3 linked regions of the Coraliomargarita algicola genome follow. Each later gene encodes a partner of the first gene's protein in a complex. Links are inferred from orthologs where the notes say so. Each region holds a gene or a part of one and is shown on either strand. Other genes may lie near its edges.

Region 1 (6,949 bases):
TACTATGGCCAACGCGAAGACGCAATCCATTGGCACCAGACCGCACGCGCTGCTTGCCAACCCTTCGGCAATGCGCTCTATCCCAAATTTAAACAAATCTGCGACGAGTATTTTTATCTGCCACACCGCGCAGAGCCGCGCGGCATCGGCGGCATCTTCTTCGACGACTACGCCGAAGGCGGCTTCGAACAAGCCTTCGCCTTTATGCAATCCGTAGGCGACCACTTCGTGCCCGCCTACCAGCCCATTGTGGCGCGCCGCAAAGACAGCCCATTCAGCGATGCCCAGCGTCAATTCCAACTCTATCGCCGCGGACGCTACGTCGAGTTCAACCTCGTCTATGACCGCGGCACCCACTTCGGACTGCAGTCCAAAGGCCGCACCGAGTCGATCCTCATGTCACTCCCGCCACTCGTCCGCTGGGACTATGACTGGCACCCCGAGCCCAAGACCCCCGAGGCGGAGCTCTACGATGTCTATCTAAAACCCCAAGACTGGGCCAACCAATCAGTAAATTCCTAATTCCCAATTCCTAATTCCAAATGACACCACGCCAACGTTTTCTCGCCGCCGCCCACCAACAACCCGTCGACCGTCCACCGATCTGGCTGATGCGCCAGGCGGGCCGCTACCTTCCCGAGTATCGGGAGTTAAAAGCGCAGCACGACTTTGTCACCATGGTGCGCACGCCCGAGCTAGCCGCAGAGGTCACATTACAACCGCTGCGCCGCTTCCCTCTCGATGCCGCAATTATCTTTTCCGACATCCTCGTCATCCCGGAAGCTCTGGGGCAAGGCTACCACTTCCGAGATCAGGGCGGGATCGGCATGGACTACCTACTCGACACCAAGGCCAAGATCGAAGCACTGGATAATTCTAAAATTGCTGAAAACCTAAAATACGTAGCCGACGCACTCACGCTGACTCGAAAAAAACTAGGCGAAGACACCGCCCTACTCGGCTTCTGCGGCTCTCCATGGACGCTGGCTTGCTACATGATCGAAGGCGGCTCCGCCAAAGACTTTATAAAAATCAAACAACTCGCTTGGGGGCAACCCGAGCTTTTTGAACTGCTGATGCAGAAACTCACCGATGCCATCGTCGAATATTTGCACATGCAGATCGATGCCGGTGCCGATGCACTACAGATCTTCGATTCCTGGGGAGCCATCTGCCCCGCCACTCACTACGAGGCTTGGTCCCTGCGCTGGGTTCACCATATTATCAACAAGCTAAAAGACCGCGTGCCCGTAATTCTCTATGCCAAAGGCATGGGCCACAAAGCCCCCGACCTCATGCATACCGGCGCCAAAGTCATTAGCCTGGACTGGACGATGAACCTACGCCGCATGCGCCAAAGCATCGGTCACGGAGCTGCGGTGCAAGGTAACCTCGACCCCATCACACTGACCACGACGCCCGAGATCACCCAAGTCGAAGCGAAACGCGTACTCGACGAAGCTGGCAAAATGCCTGGTTTCATCTTCAACCTAGGCCATGGCATGGTTCCCAGCGCCAAGATCGAATGCGTGGAAGCCTTGATGGAAGTCGTGACCGGACAGAAAAACGCGTAGTGAGCTGGGCTCAGCCACCTCACAGTATCGGACAGCTGCGACCAAACGACGCTCGTGCTCGCGCGCCAGTGTTGCAAACGAACTCAGCGAGATTCTCGAATGATCCTGATAGTAAGAATAGTCAGATGCCAGAGATGACTACTTCTTCGTCAACGCGCCGCCTTCCAGCAGCATGCCCATCTTGGCGCGCAGCGAAGTGGCAATGGCCTGATCATCGGCAGGGTTCTCAGCGATACAATTGACAATCGCACTGCCCACAACGACGCCATCGGCGGCTTGAGCAACGGTGCGCACGTGGTCAGCATTCGAGATACCAAAGCCCACGACAACCGGTAGGTCGGTATGCTTTTTAATTTGAGCCACATTGGCTTGAATACTTTCAGACATCGAAGCCTGCTCCCCCGTTACGCCCTCGCGGGAAACATAATAAACAAATCCCGTCGTCGCCTTACAAATAATTTCCAAACGTGAATCAGGCGTCGTCGGTGCAACAATAAAGACAGTCTGTATAGCATGCTTCGCGCACGCTTCCAAGTGCTCCCCCGCTTCTTCGGGCGGCAAATCGAGGGTCAAAATACCATCCACCCCCGCCGCTTTGGCGCGCTCCGCGTAAGCCTGACTCCCTTGCGCAAAGACCAAGTTATAGTAAGTATAAAAAATGATCGGCACCTCGCTGAACTCGCGAATGGCACGCACTAAATCAAGCACACGCTCGCTATTGGAGCCACTTTCAAGCGCACGTTGTGCCGCCAGCTGATTCGTCAGCCCATCGGCGAGTGGGTCGGAAAAAGGCACCCCAAGCTCTAACACATCCACTCCGGACTCGATCACGGCACGGCAGGCAGCCAGCGAGCCCTCAAAATTGGGATCCCCCGCACATAGATATCCGACAAAGGCGGCACGATTCTCTGCGCGGGCTTGAGCAAAAGCTTTTTCAATTCGGTTCATAGAAAGATATGAAGGTATGAAACTTGGAAAGTGGAAAGGTAAAACTGAAGCTAGGCGACAAAGTCTCTCACACGGGTAGCCCCGCATCCTCACCTACGACACCAAGCACAGCAAAGCGCCAACAAGCGCTAACTATTCCGAATCAGCGCTTTCTCAATCAACGGCAGCATCTTACCATGACGGAAGAGTGTCACCTGCCCAGTGCTTCCAGAAACCACAATGCAGAGGCAATCAATCGCTTGCGTGATCGAGGCCGCAGCGGCATGCCGACTACCTAAGCCACTGTGCAACTCGTGGGTGTAATCCGGCGCATGAATCAAGGAGCCTGCTGAAATGAGCACGCCATCTCCTCGTATGATGAATGCCCCATCAATCGAAGAAAGCTCCTTAACAGTCTCATCCATAAATGGGTTGAGAATATTGCGGTCCTCATCCTTATAACCATAAAACGGATTGAGAATCAACGGCTTGGTGTACTGTGAGATCTGCTCCGCGTTGCCCAAGGCAAACAAGCACCCCACCGGATGCCCCTCGCGCCCCTCGACGGCTAACTCTGTCGCAATCGCCAACACACGCTCGATCACTTCAGGTTTCACACTAGCGGGCAACATATCCGACTTACTCGCCAACATGGTGTCAAACTCACGTTCAACATCCACAACAGTGATACTATCAAACTGGTTACTCTGCGGCAGTCCGCCGATACAACACAGACGATCCTGACTGGAAAAAATCCCCCGCGTGAGCCCGATCAAGACAGCGCTGCGTAATTGCGAGAAGCGGTGATTACTATACGAACGAATCGGAATCACCGCATCGATTTCTTCGCGCTCGGTCGCAGCATCCGAAGTACCATGTGCGATCAACACCGTCTTAAAACCTTTAAATACCTTCCCCACTTCCACGCCACCGCCAAAAGTATCCGCGAAAACGAGCACAGACGTACATTGCGCCCCCTTGGCAATCTTAGCGGCTTCACGTAAAATTAGGTTATTAAAACGATTATGCCGACGACGTGGCTGACTCTCCTCCCCCGCAAAGACCTGCTTTAACTCTTTGCGAAAATCCGACAACTTCTCGGCCGCCCGCAGCCGATCCATGTGCCCCTTATCCTGAAAGACCCGAGCCAGTGATGCCAGACTGTAAAGGTAACTGCGCGCATTCTCAGAAGCGAGCAGCAAAAAAATGTAACGAATATCCTGATACTCCGAATGCCCATCGTAGGCGAGCCCATTCGCACAACGGCCCACAGCAACCATATATGGGCGCTTCATATTGACCCGCGCGTGCGGCAGACACACACCATGCCCCAGATACGTCGTCATCTGACGCTCACGATCCAACAGGTCCGCAACCAAGCCCTTCTTAGTCAAGCCACGCTCCTTAGTCACATCGCAGACTTCGATTAATTCAGATACAGCGCTTTCAAAGTCCGTGCTTTTGAGGTCGATCACACGGGATTGGGCGATGTATCGGTCGATGCGCATGTAGGCGTGGCGGAGTTTCTAGGGTGACTTGTTCAAGTCGTTAAGCCACTATTTATGCGCGAGATAGAAAATCTAGCAACTATCAACTGCATTTTTGAACAATTATTGCTCCCACTCGATCGCACCTTTTTTCAATTCGTAGAAAAGACCTAACACGAGCACAAAGAGGAAGAAAAAGACCGGTAATACGATTGGCAAATTAGCAGAAAGAAACTCCCGAAAGGTTAATACCCACGGAAACAAGAAGACGACTTCGATATCAAACAAGATAAAGAGCATCGCAGTCACGTAGAACTTAATCGCAAATGGAGCATGCCCCGAGCCCTCAGCGAGCATGCCGCACTCATAAGGCGTATTCTTAATCGCGGTGTCTGTTCCGCGCTGCCCGAAGATATGCGACGCAATAATGACAAACGCGCCAATTCCGGCAGCGATTAAAATTTGAACAAGGATCGGATAATAGTCCGCGATTTGCATAGTAAAAAGAAGCAAGTCTGCTTTAGCTCAGAATTCAAGGTGTTTCTACACGGAATCGAAGAAAGTCAGCCCCAAATGGCCCCATGCCCTACCAGGGCGTCACACGTCGCAACCATGACTGCTTTTCAACGACCGGCTCGGGGGCCGGCTGCACGACGGGCTTTGGCTTTACACGCACTCCCTCCTCAGGCAGCGACAGCTTTTGAACATGTATCCGATCCGGATCAAACTCCCCCAGCCCAAGACTCGCCGCGAAAGGCAACTGCCGCGGCACAGGCTCGATCTCCGAAAACCCCTCAAGCACTCGCATCGTATTGATCCGGTCATAAAGCAAGCGATCCAGCGCGACCGGGTCGCTACTCATCCATAAACGCGGCTCGGAACGCGTGTAGATGGAATTGAAAAAGGGGCCTGCGATAAACTGATAGCGCTCCAAAGACACGAAGTTCAAAATCAGCCGTTCCTCCAGTTCGGGAATCGCGGCAATCTCGGCCACCGCCGCGGATGCCGTCGCTTGATTGACCAAGAAACGGCGACTATTACTCACATTCCAAAGCGTCGCATTGGCAAGAACGCCGTCGATCCCCAGCGCGGGATCATCGACGCCGACCGCTAAATTAATCCAAAAGTCGACCTCAAACAACAAGGGCTTAGGCAAATAACTTTTGCGCCCCTGCGCCCCCTCGGCAAGCTCGGTGGCACGACGTGTCTCGGAGATCAACTGCGGCTCCTGCTGCAACGCGGGCGGCAACGGACTATCATAAAACCATTCAGGATCATAGTATTGCTCAGAGTCCAAAGCCAATACTGGACTCCCTTCAAACTGCGCGGCCGACTCACTCAATGGCGGCATCACCCCCGCCTCTCGCAGATCATAGGCGGAGTAATCGACAATCAGAATCGCTCGCCGCTCATAGCCACGAGCTTCTAAAGCTTCCACCAAGGCGCGAATCAACTGCAGTGGCGTCCCCAGTCCGGCGCGCCCGCGCGTATTAACTTTAAGAGCCACCTGGCCCCGCTCGCCAGGCTGCAGCACTTGCCCCACCTCACGCTCATAAGCGGCCAACAATCGATCCACCTCTGTATAATATAAGCTTCCACTCGCCAGCGGCGACTCCCAGACCAGCCCCAATGGCGCACGCGGCACCAAAGCTGCCGTGGCAGAACTCCCCAGAAAAAGTCCCCACACAATCAACAGCAAAATGCGGAACCACTTTTGAGCGAAATTGACTAATCCACCTTGGGATGGCGCACAAATCGCGCCTCCAGCGCAATGATACGCCCGCCGCCTATCCACTTGACAGCTATAAAGCGGAAACGAGAGTAGACGCTTCGTCGTTTTGTTGCTAAATGCACTCACAAACCGAACACAATTCCCGCACATGTTAAAAGCAAACTTCAAAAGCGTATTCTTCATTACACTGGTCACGACCTTCACTTTACTGATTGGTTGCAGTAGTCCTGAAGAAAAAAAGGCCGCGCAAATCAAAGAAGCCCTCACCCTCTCTGCGGCTGGCTCGAACGCCGAAGCTTTGGAAATTCTCGAAAACCTCGCAACACTCTACCCCAACGATCTCGAAATCCTCAACTCCATCGGTCAGATCTACACCGCACAAGGCGACCCCACGATGGCCGCCTTCTTCCTCGAGCAGGCCTACCTACAGTCACCTGACGATACCGAGCTACTTTTCAAAACCTACCAGAGTCTGGAAGCAGCCAATCAACCTGCCGCTCACTTACTAGAGAAACTCTCGACCCAAGCCCCCGAAGCCATGACACCCGAGCTCTGGGTGCGTCTCGGTCAAACCCGCCAGGCAGAAAACAAAGTACAGTCCGCACTCGACGCCTACCTAAAGGGAGTCGATCCCGAAAAGAAAAAGCCAGCCCCTGAAACCGCAGCTTCCATCGGCCAACTCTTTGTCAAAGCGGGCAATCTACCACTCGCGGAATCGTGGCTAAAAATCGCCGCCGACAATGACGACCCCAACGCCTTAACCGCTCTCTTCGCGCTACTGGAAATCAACCTGCGCCAAAAAGACTGGGTCGATGCCGAAGCCACCATCGCTCAACTCGACAAACAATTTCCCGGCGCTGTGGAAGCCAGCCAATGGAACCAAGCACGACAGGAACTCATCCGCTGGCGCAAAGCACAGAACGAGATGAAGGCCAAACTCGCGCAAGCCGAAGCCGAGAAGAAAGCCGCCCAAGCCGCAGCAGAAAGAGCCGCCGCCGAACAAAAAGCTAAAGCCGAACAAGCCGCAGCGGCTGCAAAAGCGGCCGCCGAAAAAGCGAAAGCCGAAGAAGTAGCAAAAGAAACTCCGGCAAACGCCTCCGAATTAGCTCAAACTACCAGCGATACGCCTAAGACTACGACGCCAACAAGCGACAACGAGCCGGCGGTAACAACTGGAGGCAAGGCGCAAATCATCGCCGACCTCGAAGCAGCCGAAGCGATGGCCAATG
Region 2 (2,725 bases), 1.9 Mb from region 1 along the record:
GGGCTCAGGGATTTTTGTTCTGCTCTTCCTCGGAGGCTGGAATTTCCTTCCGTGGATGGCGGATCCGTGGGGCACTGGCATACTCGGTAGTGTGCTCTCTGTCGCTTGGTTCATGGCCAAAGTCTTTTTCATGATCTTCTTCTTTATTTGGATGCGTTGGACTTTGCCGCGCTTCCGTTACGACCAAGTGATGTCGCTTGGTTGGAAGGTCCTGCTTCCACTCGCCGTTGCTAATTTGGTCTTCAACACCATTATCATCGCCCTTTACGACACACTCACCCGCTAAATCTAATGGCTAAGACAAAAGTTCTAGAACGAAAGCCGCTGTCCTTTGCGGAGAAAACCTTCTTGCCGCAGATTGTGACGGGCTTGAAGACTACCTTCAGCAGTATGCTGCAAAAGGGCGTGACGCTGCAATATCCTGAGGAGCGGCCAACCATCCCAGATAATTATCGGGGCGTGCCCACTTTGGTCAAGGACCCCAATGGGCGCGAGAAATGCGTGTCCTGCCAATTGTGTGAGTTTGTGTGCCCCCCTAAGGCGATTCGAATTACACCCGGCGCGATCGATGCAGAAGCCGAGCCTGAGCGTGCGCACGTGGAGAAGGCTCCGCAGGAGTTTGATATCAACATGCTGCGGTGTATTTATTGCGGCCTGTGCCAGGAGGTTTGCCCCGAAGAGGCGATTTTTCTACAGGATATTTTCTCACTTTCCGGTTATTCTCGTGAGGAGATGATCAACAACAAGCAAAAGCTCTATGAACTCGGTGGTACCTTGCCTGATAAGCATTTTAAGTGGGACAAGAAGAAAGCCGCCGAAGCCACTGGTAACGCACATTAAATATCCATTTTTAAAATAAGATTTAAGATTTAAGAAATGGTTCAGCTAACACATGCGACGGCATCTTTAATTTATATCATTTCTTATTTCTGCTCTCTAAATTCTTAATTCTCTAATGATAGACCTACTTTTTTACATTTTTGCAGCAATCACGCTGATTTCGGCATTGCTGATGGTCGTGAGTCCGAATGCGGTGAATAGTGCCATGTGTATGATCGTCTCCTTTGTCGCTACGGCGGGGATGTTTGTGCTGTTGGAAGCTTACTTCCTGGCTGTGATTCAGATTCTGGTCTACGCAGGCGCGGTTATGGTGCTGTTCCTCTTTATCATCATGCTGCTGGATGTTGATAAAGAGACGAATCAGATCCTGAAAGATAAGCTCACTCTAGGAGCATCTATCATCGGCTTTGCACTTTTGGTGGTTATGATTTGTTCTGCATTTTGTGGCAACCAACATCTGCCGGAAACAACCTTGCTACCTGTTTTAGAGAATCCGACAGGTGAGGGCATCGGTATACCTTTCACCACCTCCGCCAAGTCCTTTGGTTACAGCTTGTTCACTAAATACATGCTGCCCTTCCAGGTCACCGGCTTCTTACTGTTGTCCGCCATGATCGGCGTCATCGTTGTCTCGAAGAAACACAAGGAGAATTAGGAGTTATTTCTTCTTTTATAAATTTTATTCTAAAATGACTGTTGGTATAAACGCTTTTATATTGGTTGCCGGATTGCTTTTCGCAATCGGTTTACTCGGAGTGATTCTTCGCAAGAATACGCTGATTATCTACATGTCGCTGGAGCTAATGCTCAATGCAGTGAACCTCGCTCTAGTCGCGTTTTCCCGCTACAACGGCACGATGGATGGTAACCTTTTCGTCTTTTTTATTATCACGGTGGCGGCTGCTGAAGTCGCTATTGGCCTTGCCATTATCGTTGCGCTCTTCCGTCTGCGCCAAACGGTGATGGTCGATCAACTCACCTCCTTGAGTCGCTAGAAATATGACCGCCGCTCAATCTCTTCTCGCTGTTCTTCTCACGCCGCTGCTATCCGCAGTATTGATTGCATTCTTTTGTCGTCGTATGGGCAAGCTCGCTTCGGCGATCTCCGTCGTGGCCGCTGCAGGGATCTTTGTCTTTTCACTGTTCGCCATTCGTGCTGCCGCCGGTGAGGATGTCATGATCTCCTGGGACTGGCTCAACTTGGGCGACTATAGCGTGTCGATGGGCTTTCTCTTCGACGGCGTCTCGGCCACCATGCTGATGATGGTGGGGGCAGTAGGCTTCTTGATCCACGTCTTTAGCTTAGGCTACATGGCTGACGATAAGGGACGCGCCCGTTTCTTTGGTGGTCTGTCAATTTTCATGTTCTCTATGCTGGGAATCGTGTTGGCGGATAATTTGATCATGATCTTTGTCTTTTGGGAGTTGGTTGGTTTCAGCTCTTATATGTTGATCGGACACTATTTGGATACCGACGAAGCGGCTGCTGCATCGAAGAAAGCTTTTATTGTGAATCGGGTCGGGGACTTTGGCTTTTTAATCGGCATTGTTTACGCCTACTGGCATTTCGGCACCACTAACCTTAGCGAGATGCACGGCATCATCGCTGCCAATAGTGATCTGATTAGCGGTTGCATTGCGGCGCTGCTAATGTGTGGCTTCATTGGTAAGTCGGCTCAATTCCCGCTGCATGTTTGGTTGCCTGATGCGATGGCGGGGCCGACTCCGGTCTCCGCTTTGATTCACGCGGCGACCATGGTGGCGGCAGGTGTTTACTTCCTGATTCGGATTCAGTTTCTGTTCACCCCCGAAGTGCTGACATTTATTGCCTGGCTGGGCACCTCAGTCGCTGTCTATGCTGGATTCTGTGCATACGGCCAGAATG
Region 3 (2,781 bases), 1.9 Mb from region 1 along the record:
GCGGAATTGGCAGGAGCCGGAAAGGAAAGCTAAACCATGGCCAAGAGCGAATTTGCTCAATTGAAGGAGCGTTTTGAATATTTAACAGAGCGCGAATCTGCGGATCATTTGGCGGTGAATTGCCCGGCAGATCAGCTACTCGAGCTCTGCACCGCATTGCGGGACGAGTTGGGCTATGATCTGTTGCTGGATGTAACTGCGGTGGATTGGGATGCGCAAAGCCCCCGTTTCACCGGAATCTATCATCTGCTATCAACGACAAAGCATGCCTATCTGCGCATCGCGGTCGACTGCGCGGATGATATTCAGCCAAGTTTGCCATCGCTTTGCGGTTTATACGCAGCTGCAAATTGGCATGAACGTGAGACATATGATTTGATGGGGATCCACTACGAGGGACATCCCGATTTGCGACGTATTTTGATGTGGGATGAGTATCCCTATCACCCCTTGCGCAAAGATTTCCCATTGGCTGGTATTGAAACACCGTTTCCTGCCGAGGATGTGGCAGAGGCGACTCACGCAAGGGTGTTGCCTGCGCCGATGGCGGGCGGGCCTTTTGTTTCTTCGGGAGATGGGCCAATGAGCCAGACGGAGCCACGCGCTCGTGATGAGAGCTGGAGTGAGCAAAAGGAGAAACCCGTATAGTAATCTATAGACATGGCTACGACCACAAAAGAAATTTCGATCGGCGATCTCGGTGCCCGCAGCAGTGAGGCAGAACCTACGCTGCAAGGGGAGACCATGGCGTTGAATGTCGGTCCCTCGCACCCGACCACGCACGGCGTGCTACGCTTGAAGATGGAGCTCGACGGCGACATCGTTAAGAGTTGCGATCCGGTGCTCGGCTACTTGCACCGTGGTGACGAGAAGATCGCTGAGAACATGACTTATAATCAGTTTGTGCCTTATACAGACCGATTGGATTATCTCGCACCTTTGGCCAATAACGTGGCTTACGCGATGGCCGTTGAAAAACTGGCGGCACTGGAAGTGCCGGACCGTTGCCAAGCGATTCGCGTGCTTTGTTGCGAGCTCGCGCGTGTGTCTTCGCACTTGTTGGGCATTGGCGTATACGGGATGGATGCCGGTGCATGGACGGTGTTTATGTATACTTTTACCGAGCGTGAAAAATTATACACACTGTTCGAAGAATTGACCGGTGCACGTTTCACCACCAGTTACACTCGGATTGGTGGGGTCGCGCGTGATATTCCCGATGGTTGGTTAGGGCGTGTGCTGGAGTTTTGTAAGGGCGTCCTACCAGTATTGGATCAAGTGGATAAATTGCTCACGCGTAATCGTATCTTCATGGATCGTACGGTCGGTGTGGGGGTGATTTCTAAGGAAGATGCCATCTCCTATGGACTGACCGGGCCGAACTTACGGGCCTGTGGTGTCGACCTCGACTTGCGCAAAGATAAGCCTTACCTCGGTTACGATCAATTTGATTTTGAAGTGCCCGTTGGCACCACCGGGGATTGTTATGATCGCTACATGATGCGCGCTGAGGAGGTGCGCCAAAGTGTAAGCATTATACGGCAATGTATCGATCAGTTTCCTGAAGGCAGTTATTATGCAGAGGAGGCGAAGAAGATTTTTGCACCACAAAAAGCTAAGGTGCTCACCAGCATGGAAGAGCTGATCCAGAATTTCATGATTGTGACCGAGGGGCCACAGATCCCTGCTGGTGAGGTTTACTTTGAGGCGGAAAACCCTAAGGGTGCTTTGGGCTTCTTTATCGTTTCCAAGGGGGGCGGGGTGCCTTACCGTCTGAAGATCCGAGGTCCATCTTTTTGCAGCCTGAGTATTCTGGAGAAGTTGATCCCCGGCCACTACATGACCGATATCACTGTGATTCTCGGTTCGTTGGACTTCGTGATGGGGGAATGTGACAGATAGAATTAGGAATTAGGAATTAGGAGTTGGGAATTTAGAATTAAGAAAAATTGGCTCTGATCACTATTTAGGAAATGAATTTAAAACCAGAAACTATCGAAAAGATCGACAAGCTTGTGCCACGCTACCCGACGGTGCGTAGTGCGGCGCTGCCTCTATGCCATTTGGTGCAAGAGGATCAGGGCTACCTTTCGCAGGAGGCGATGGAGTGGATCGCCGAGCGTCTGGGATTGCAGCCGATTAATATTATCGAGATTGTTACCTTTTATCCGATGCTACGCACGGAGCCCACGGGCGAGTATCATGTGCGGTCTGCCGTACGCTGCCTTGTGCGCTTGCGGGCGCATATCAAACCTGTAAGAGCTTTGAAAAGGAGTTTGGCTGCAAGGTCGGCCATACCAGTGAAGACGGTAAAGTGACGCTCGAATTCGTAGAATGCCACGCTGATTGTGGTAAGGGGCCAGTGGTGATGGTCGGAGAAGATGAATACACGGATATCGATCCGGAAAAAGCCGCTGAAATGGCCACTAAAATGAAAAACGGCGAGTTCCCCACCGGTCTTTAGCCATTTCTTATTTCTAATTTCTTAATTTTTATTTCCCAAATGGCACCACAAGAAACCAGATTAATTTTCAAACATATCGACGAAGAAGGGTATACCAACGACATCGATTGTTATGTGAAAAACGGCGGCTACGAGCAGCTTAAGAAGGCTGTGACGATGAAGCCGGAAGACATCTGCGCGGAGGTGCTCACTTCTGGTGTCCGTGGTCGTGGCGGTGCCGGATTCCCCGCGGGTATGAAGTGGAAGTTTCTCGACCGCAAGTCGGGCAAGCCCATCTACCTCGTCTGTAATGCCGACGAATCGGAGCCGGGCACTTT

What was found. Proteins that work in one complex are often made in the same cells at the same time.
Region 2: the proteins of SH580_RS09885 (region 1) and SH580_RS18060 are in contact, whole or in part, in a cryo-EM structure (PDB 7NYH), measured with the Escherichia coli proteins. The link is inferred for Coraliomargarita algicola from one-to-one orthologs.
Region 3: the proteins of SH580_RS09885 (region 1) and nuoD are in contact, whole or in part, in a cryo-EM structure (PDB 6ZJN), measured with the Thermus thermophilus proteins. The link is inferred for Coraliomargarita algicola from one-to-one orthologs. Residues at the interface, in WP_096411116.1 of Thermus thermophilus: Glu45, Ser46, Asn48, Pro50, Ala51, Gly52, Glu53; in WP_223903221.1 of Thermus thermophilus: Met26, Thr27, Asn29, Gly31, Pro32, His34.

What each region holds. Positions count from the first base shown.
Region 1 is NZ_CP138858.1:2,474,380-2,481,328, forward strand. Bases 2,800-5,793 are described here. They hold SH580_RS09885 (NADH-quinone oxidoreductase subunit A), read right to left. Parts: upstream 4,487-5,793; coding sequence 4,112-4,486; downstream 2,800-4,111. Other genes in these bases: SH580_RS09880 (PTS sugar transporter subunit IIA), read right to left, coding at 2,800-4,009; SH580_RS09890 (hypothetical protein), read right to left, coding at 4,575-5,675. In the rest of the region: hemF (oxygen-dependent coproporphyrinogen oxidase), read left to right, coding at 1-522; hemE (uroporphyrinogen decarboxylase), read left to right, coding at 543-1,574; trpA (tryptophan synthase subunit alpha), read right to left, coding at 1,713-2,522; more of SH580_RS09880, read right to left, coding at 2,651-2,799; SH580_RS09895 (tetratricopeptide repeat protein), read left to right, coding at 5,869-6,949. UniProt on the Escherichia coli protein: NDH-1 shuttles electrons from NADH, via FMN and iron-sulfur (Fe-S) centers, to quinones in the respiratory chain. The immediate electron acceptor for the enzyme in this species is believed to be ubiquinone.
Region 2 is NZ_CP138858.1:4,378,345-4,381,069, forward strand. It holds SH580_RS18060 (NADH-quinone oxidoreductase subunit J family protein), read left to right. Parts: upstream 1-955; coding sequence 956-1,495; downstream 1,496-2,725. Other genes in the region: SH580_RS18050 (complex I subunit 1/NuoH family protein), read left to right, coding at 1-286; SH580_RS18055 (NuoI/complex I 23 kDa subunit family protein), read left to right, coding at 292-840; nuoK (NADH-quinone oxidoreductase subunit NuoK), read left to right, coding at 1,530-1,835; nuoL (NADH-quinone oxidoreductase subunit L), read left to right, coding at 1,840-2,725. UniProt on the Escherichia coli protein: NDH-1 shuttles electrons from NADH, via FMN and iron-sulfur (Fe-S) centers, to quinones in the respiratory chain. The immediate electron acceptor for the enzyme in this species is believed to be ubiquinone.
Region 3 is NZ_CP138858.1:4,371,835-4,374,615, forward strand. It holds nuoD (NADH dehydrogenase (quinone) subunit D), read left to right. Parts: upstream 1-660; coding sequence 661-1,902; downstream 1,903-2,781. Other genes in the region: nuoB (NADH-quinone oxidoreductase subunit NuoB), read left to right, coding at 1-33; SH580_RS18025 (NADH-quinone oxidoreductase subunit C), read left to right, coding at 37-648; nuoF (NADH-quinone oxidoreductase subunit NuoF), read left to right, coding at 2,504-2,781.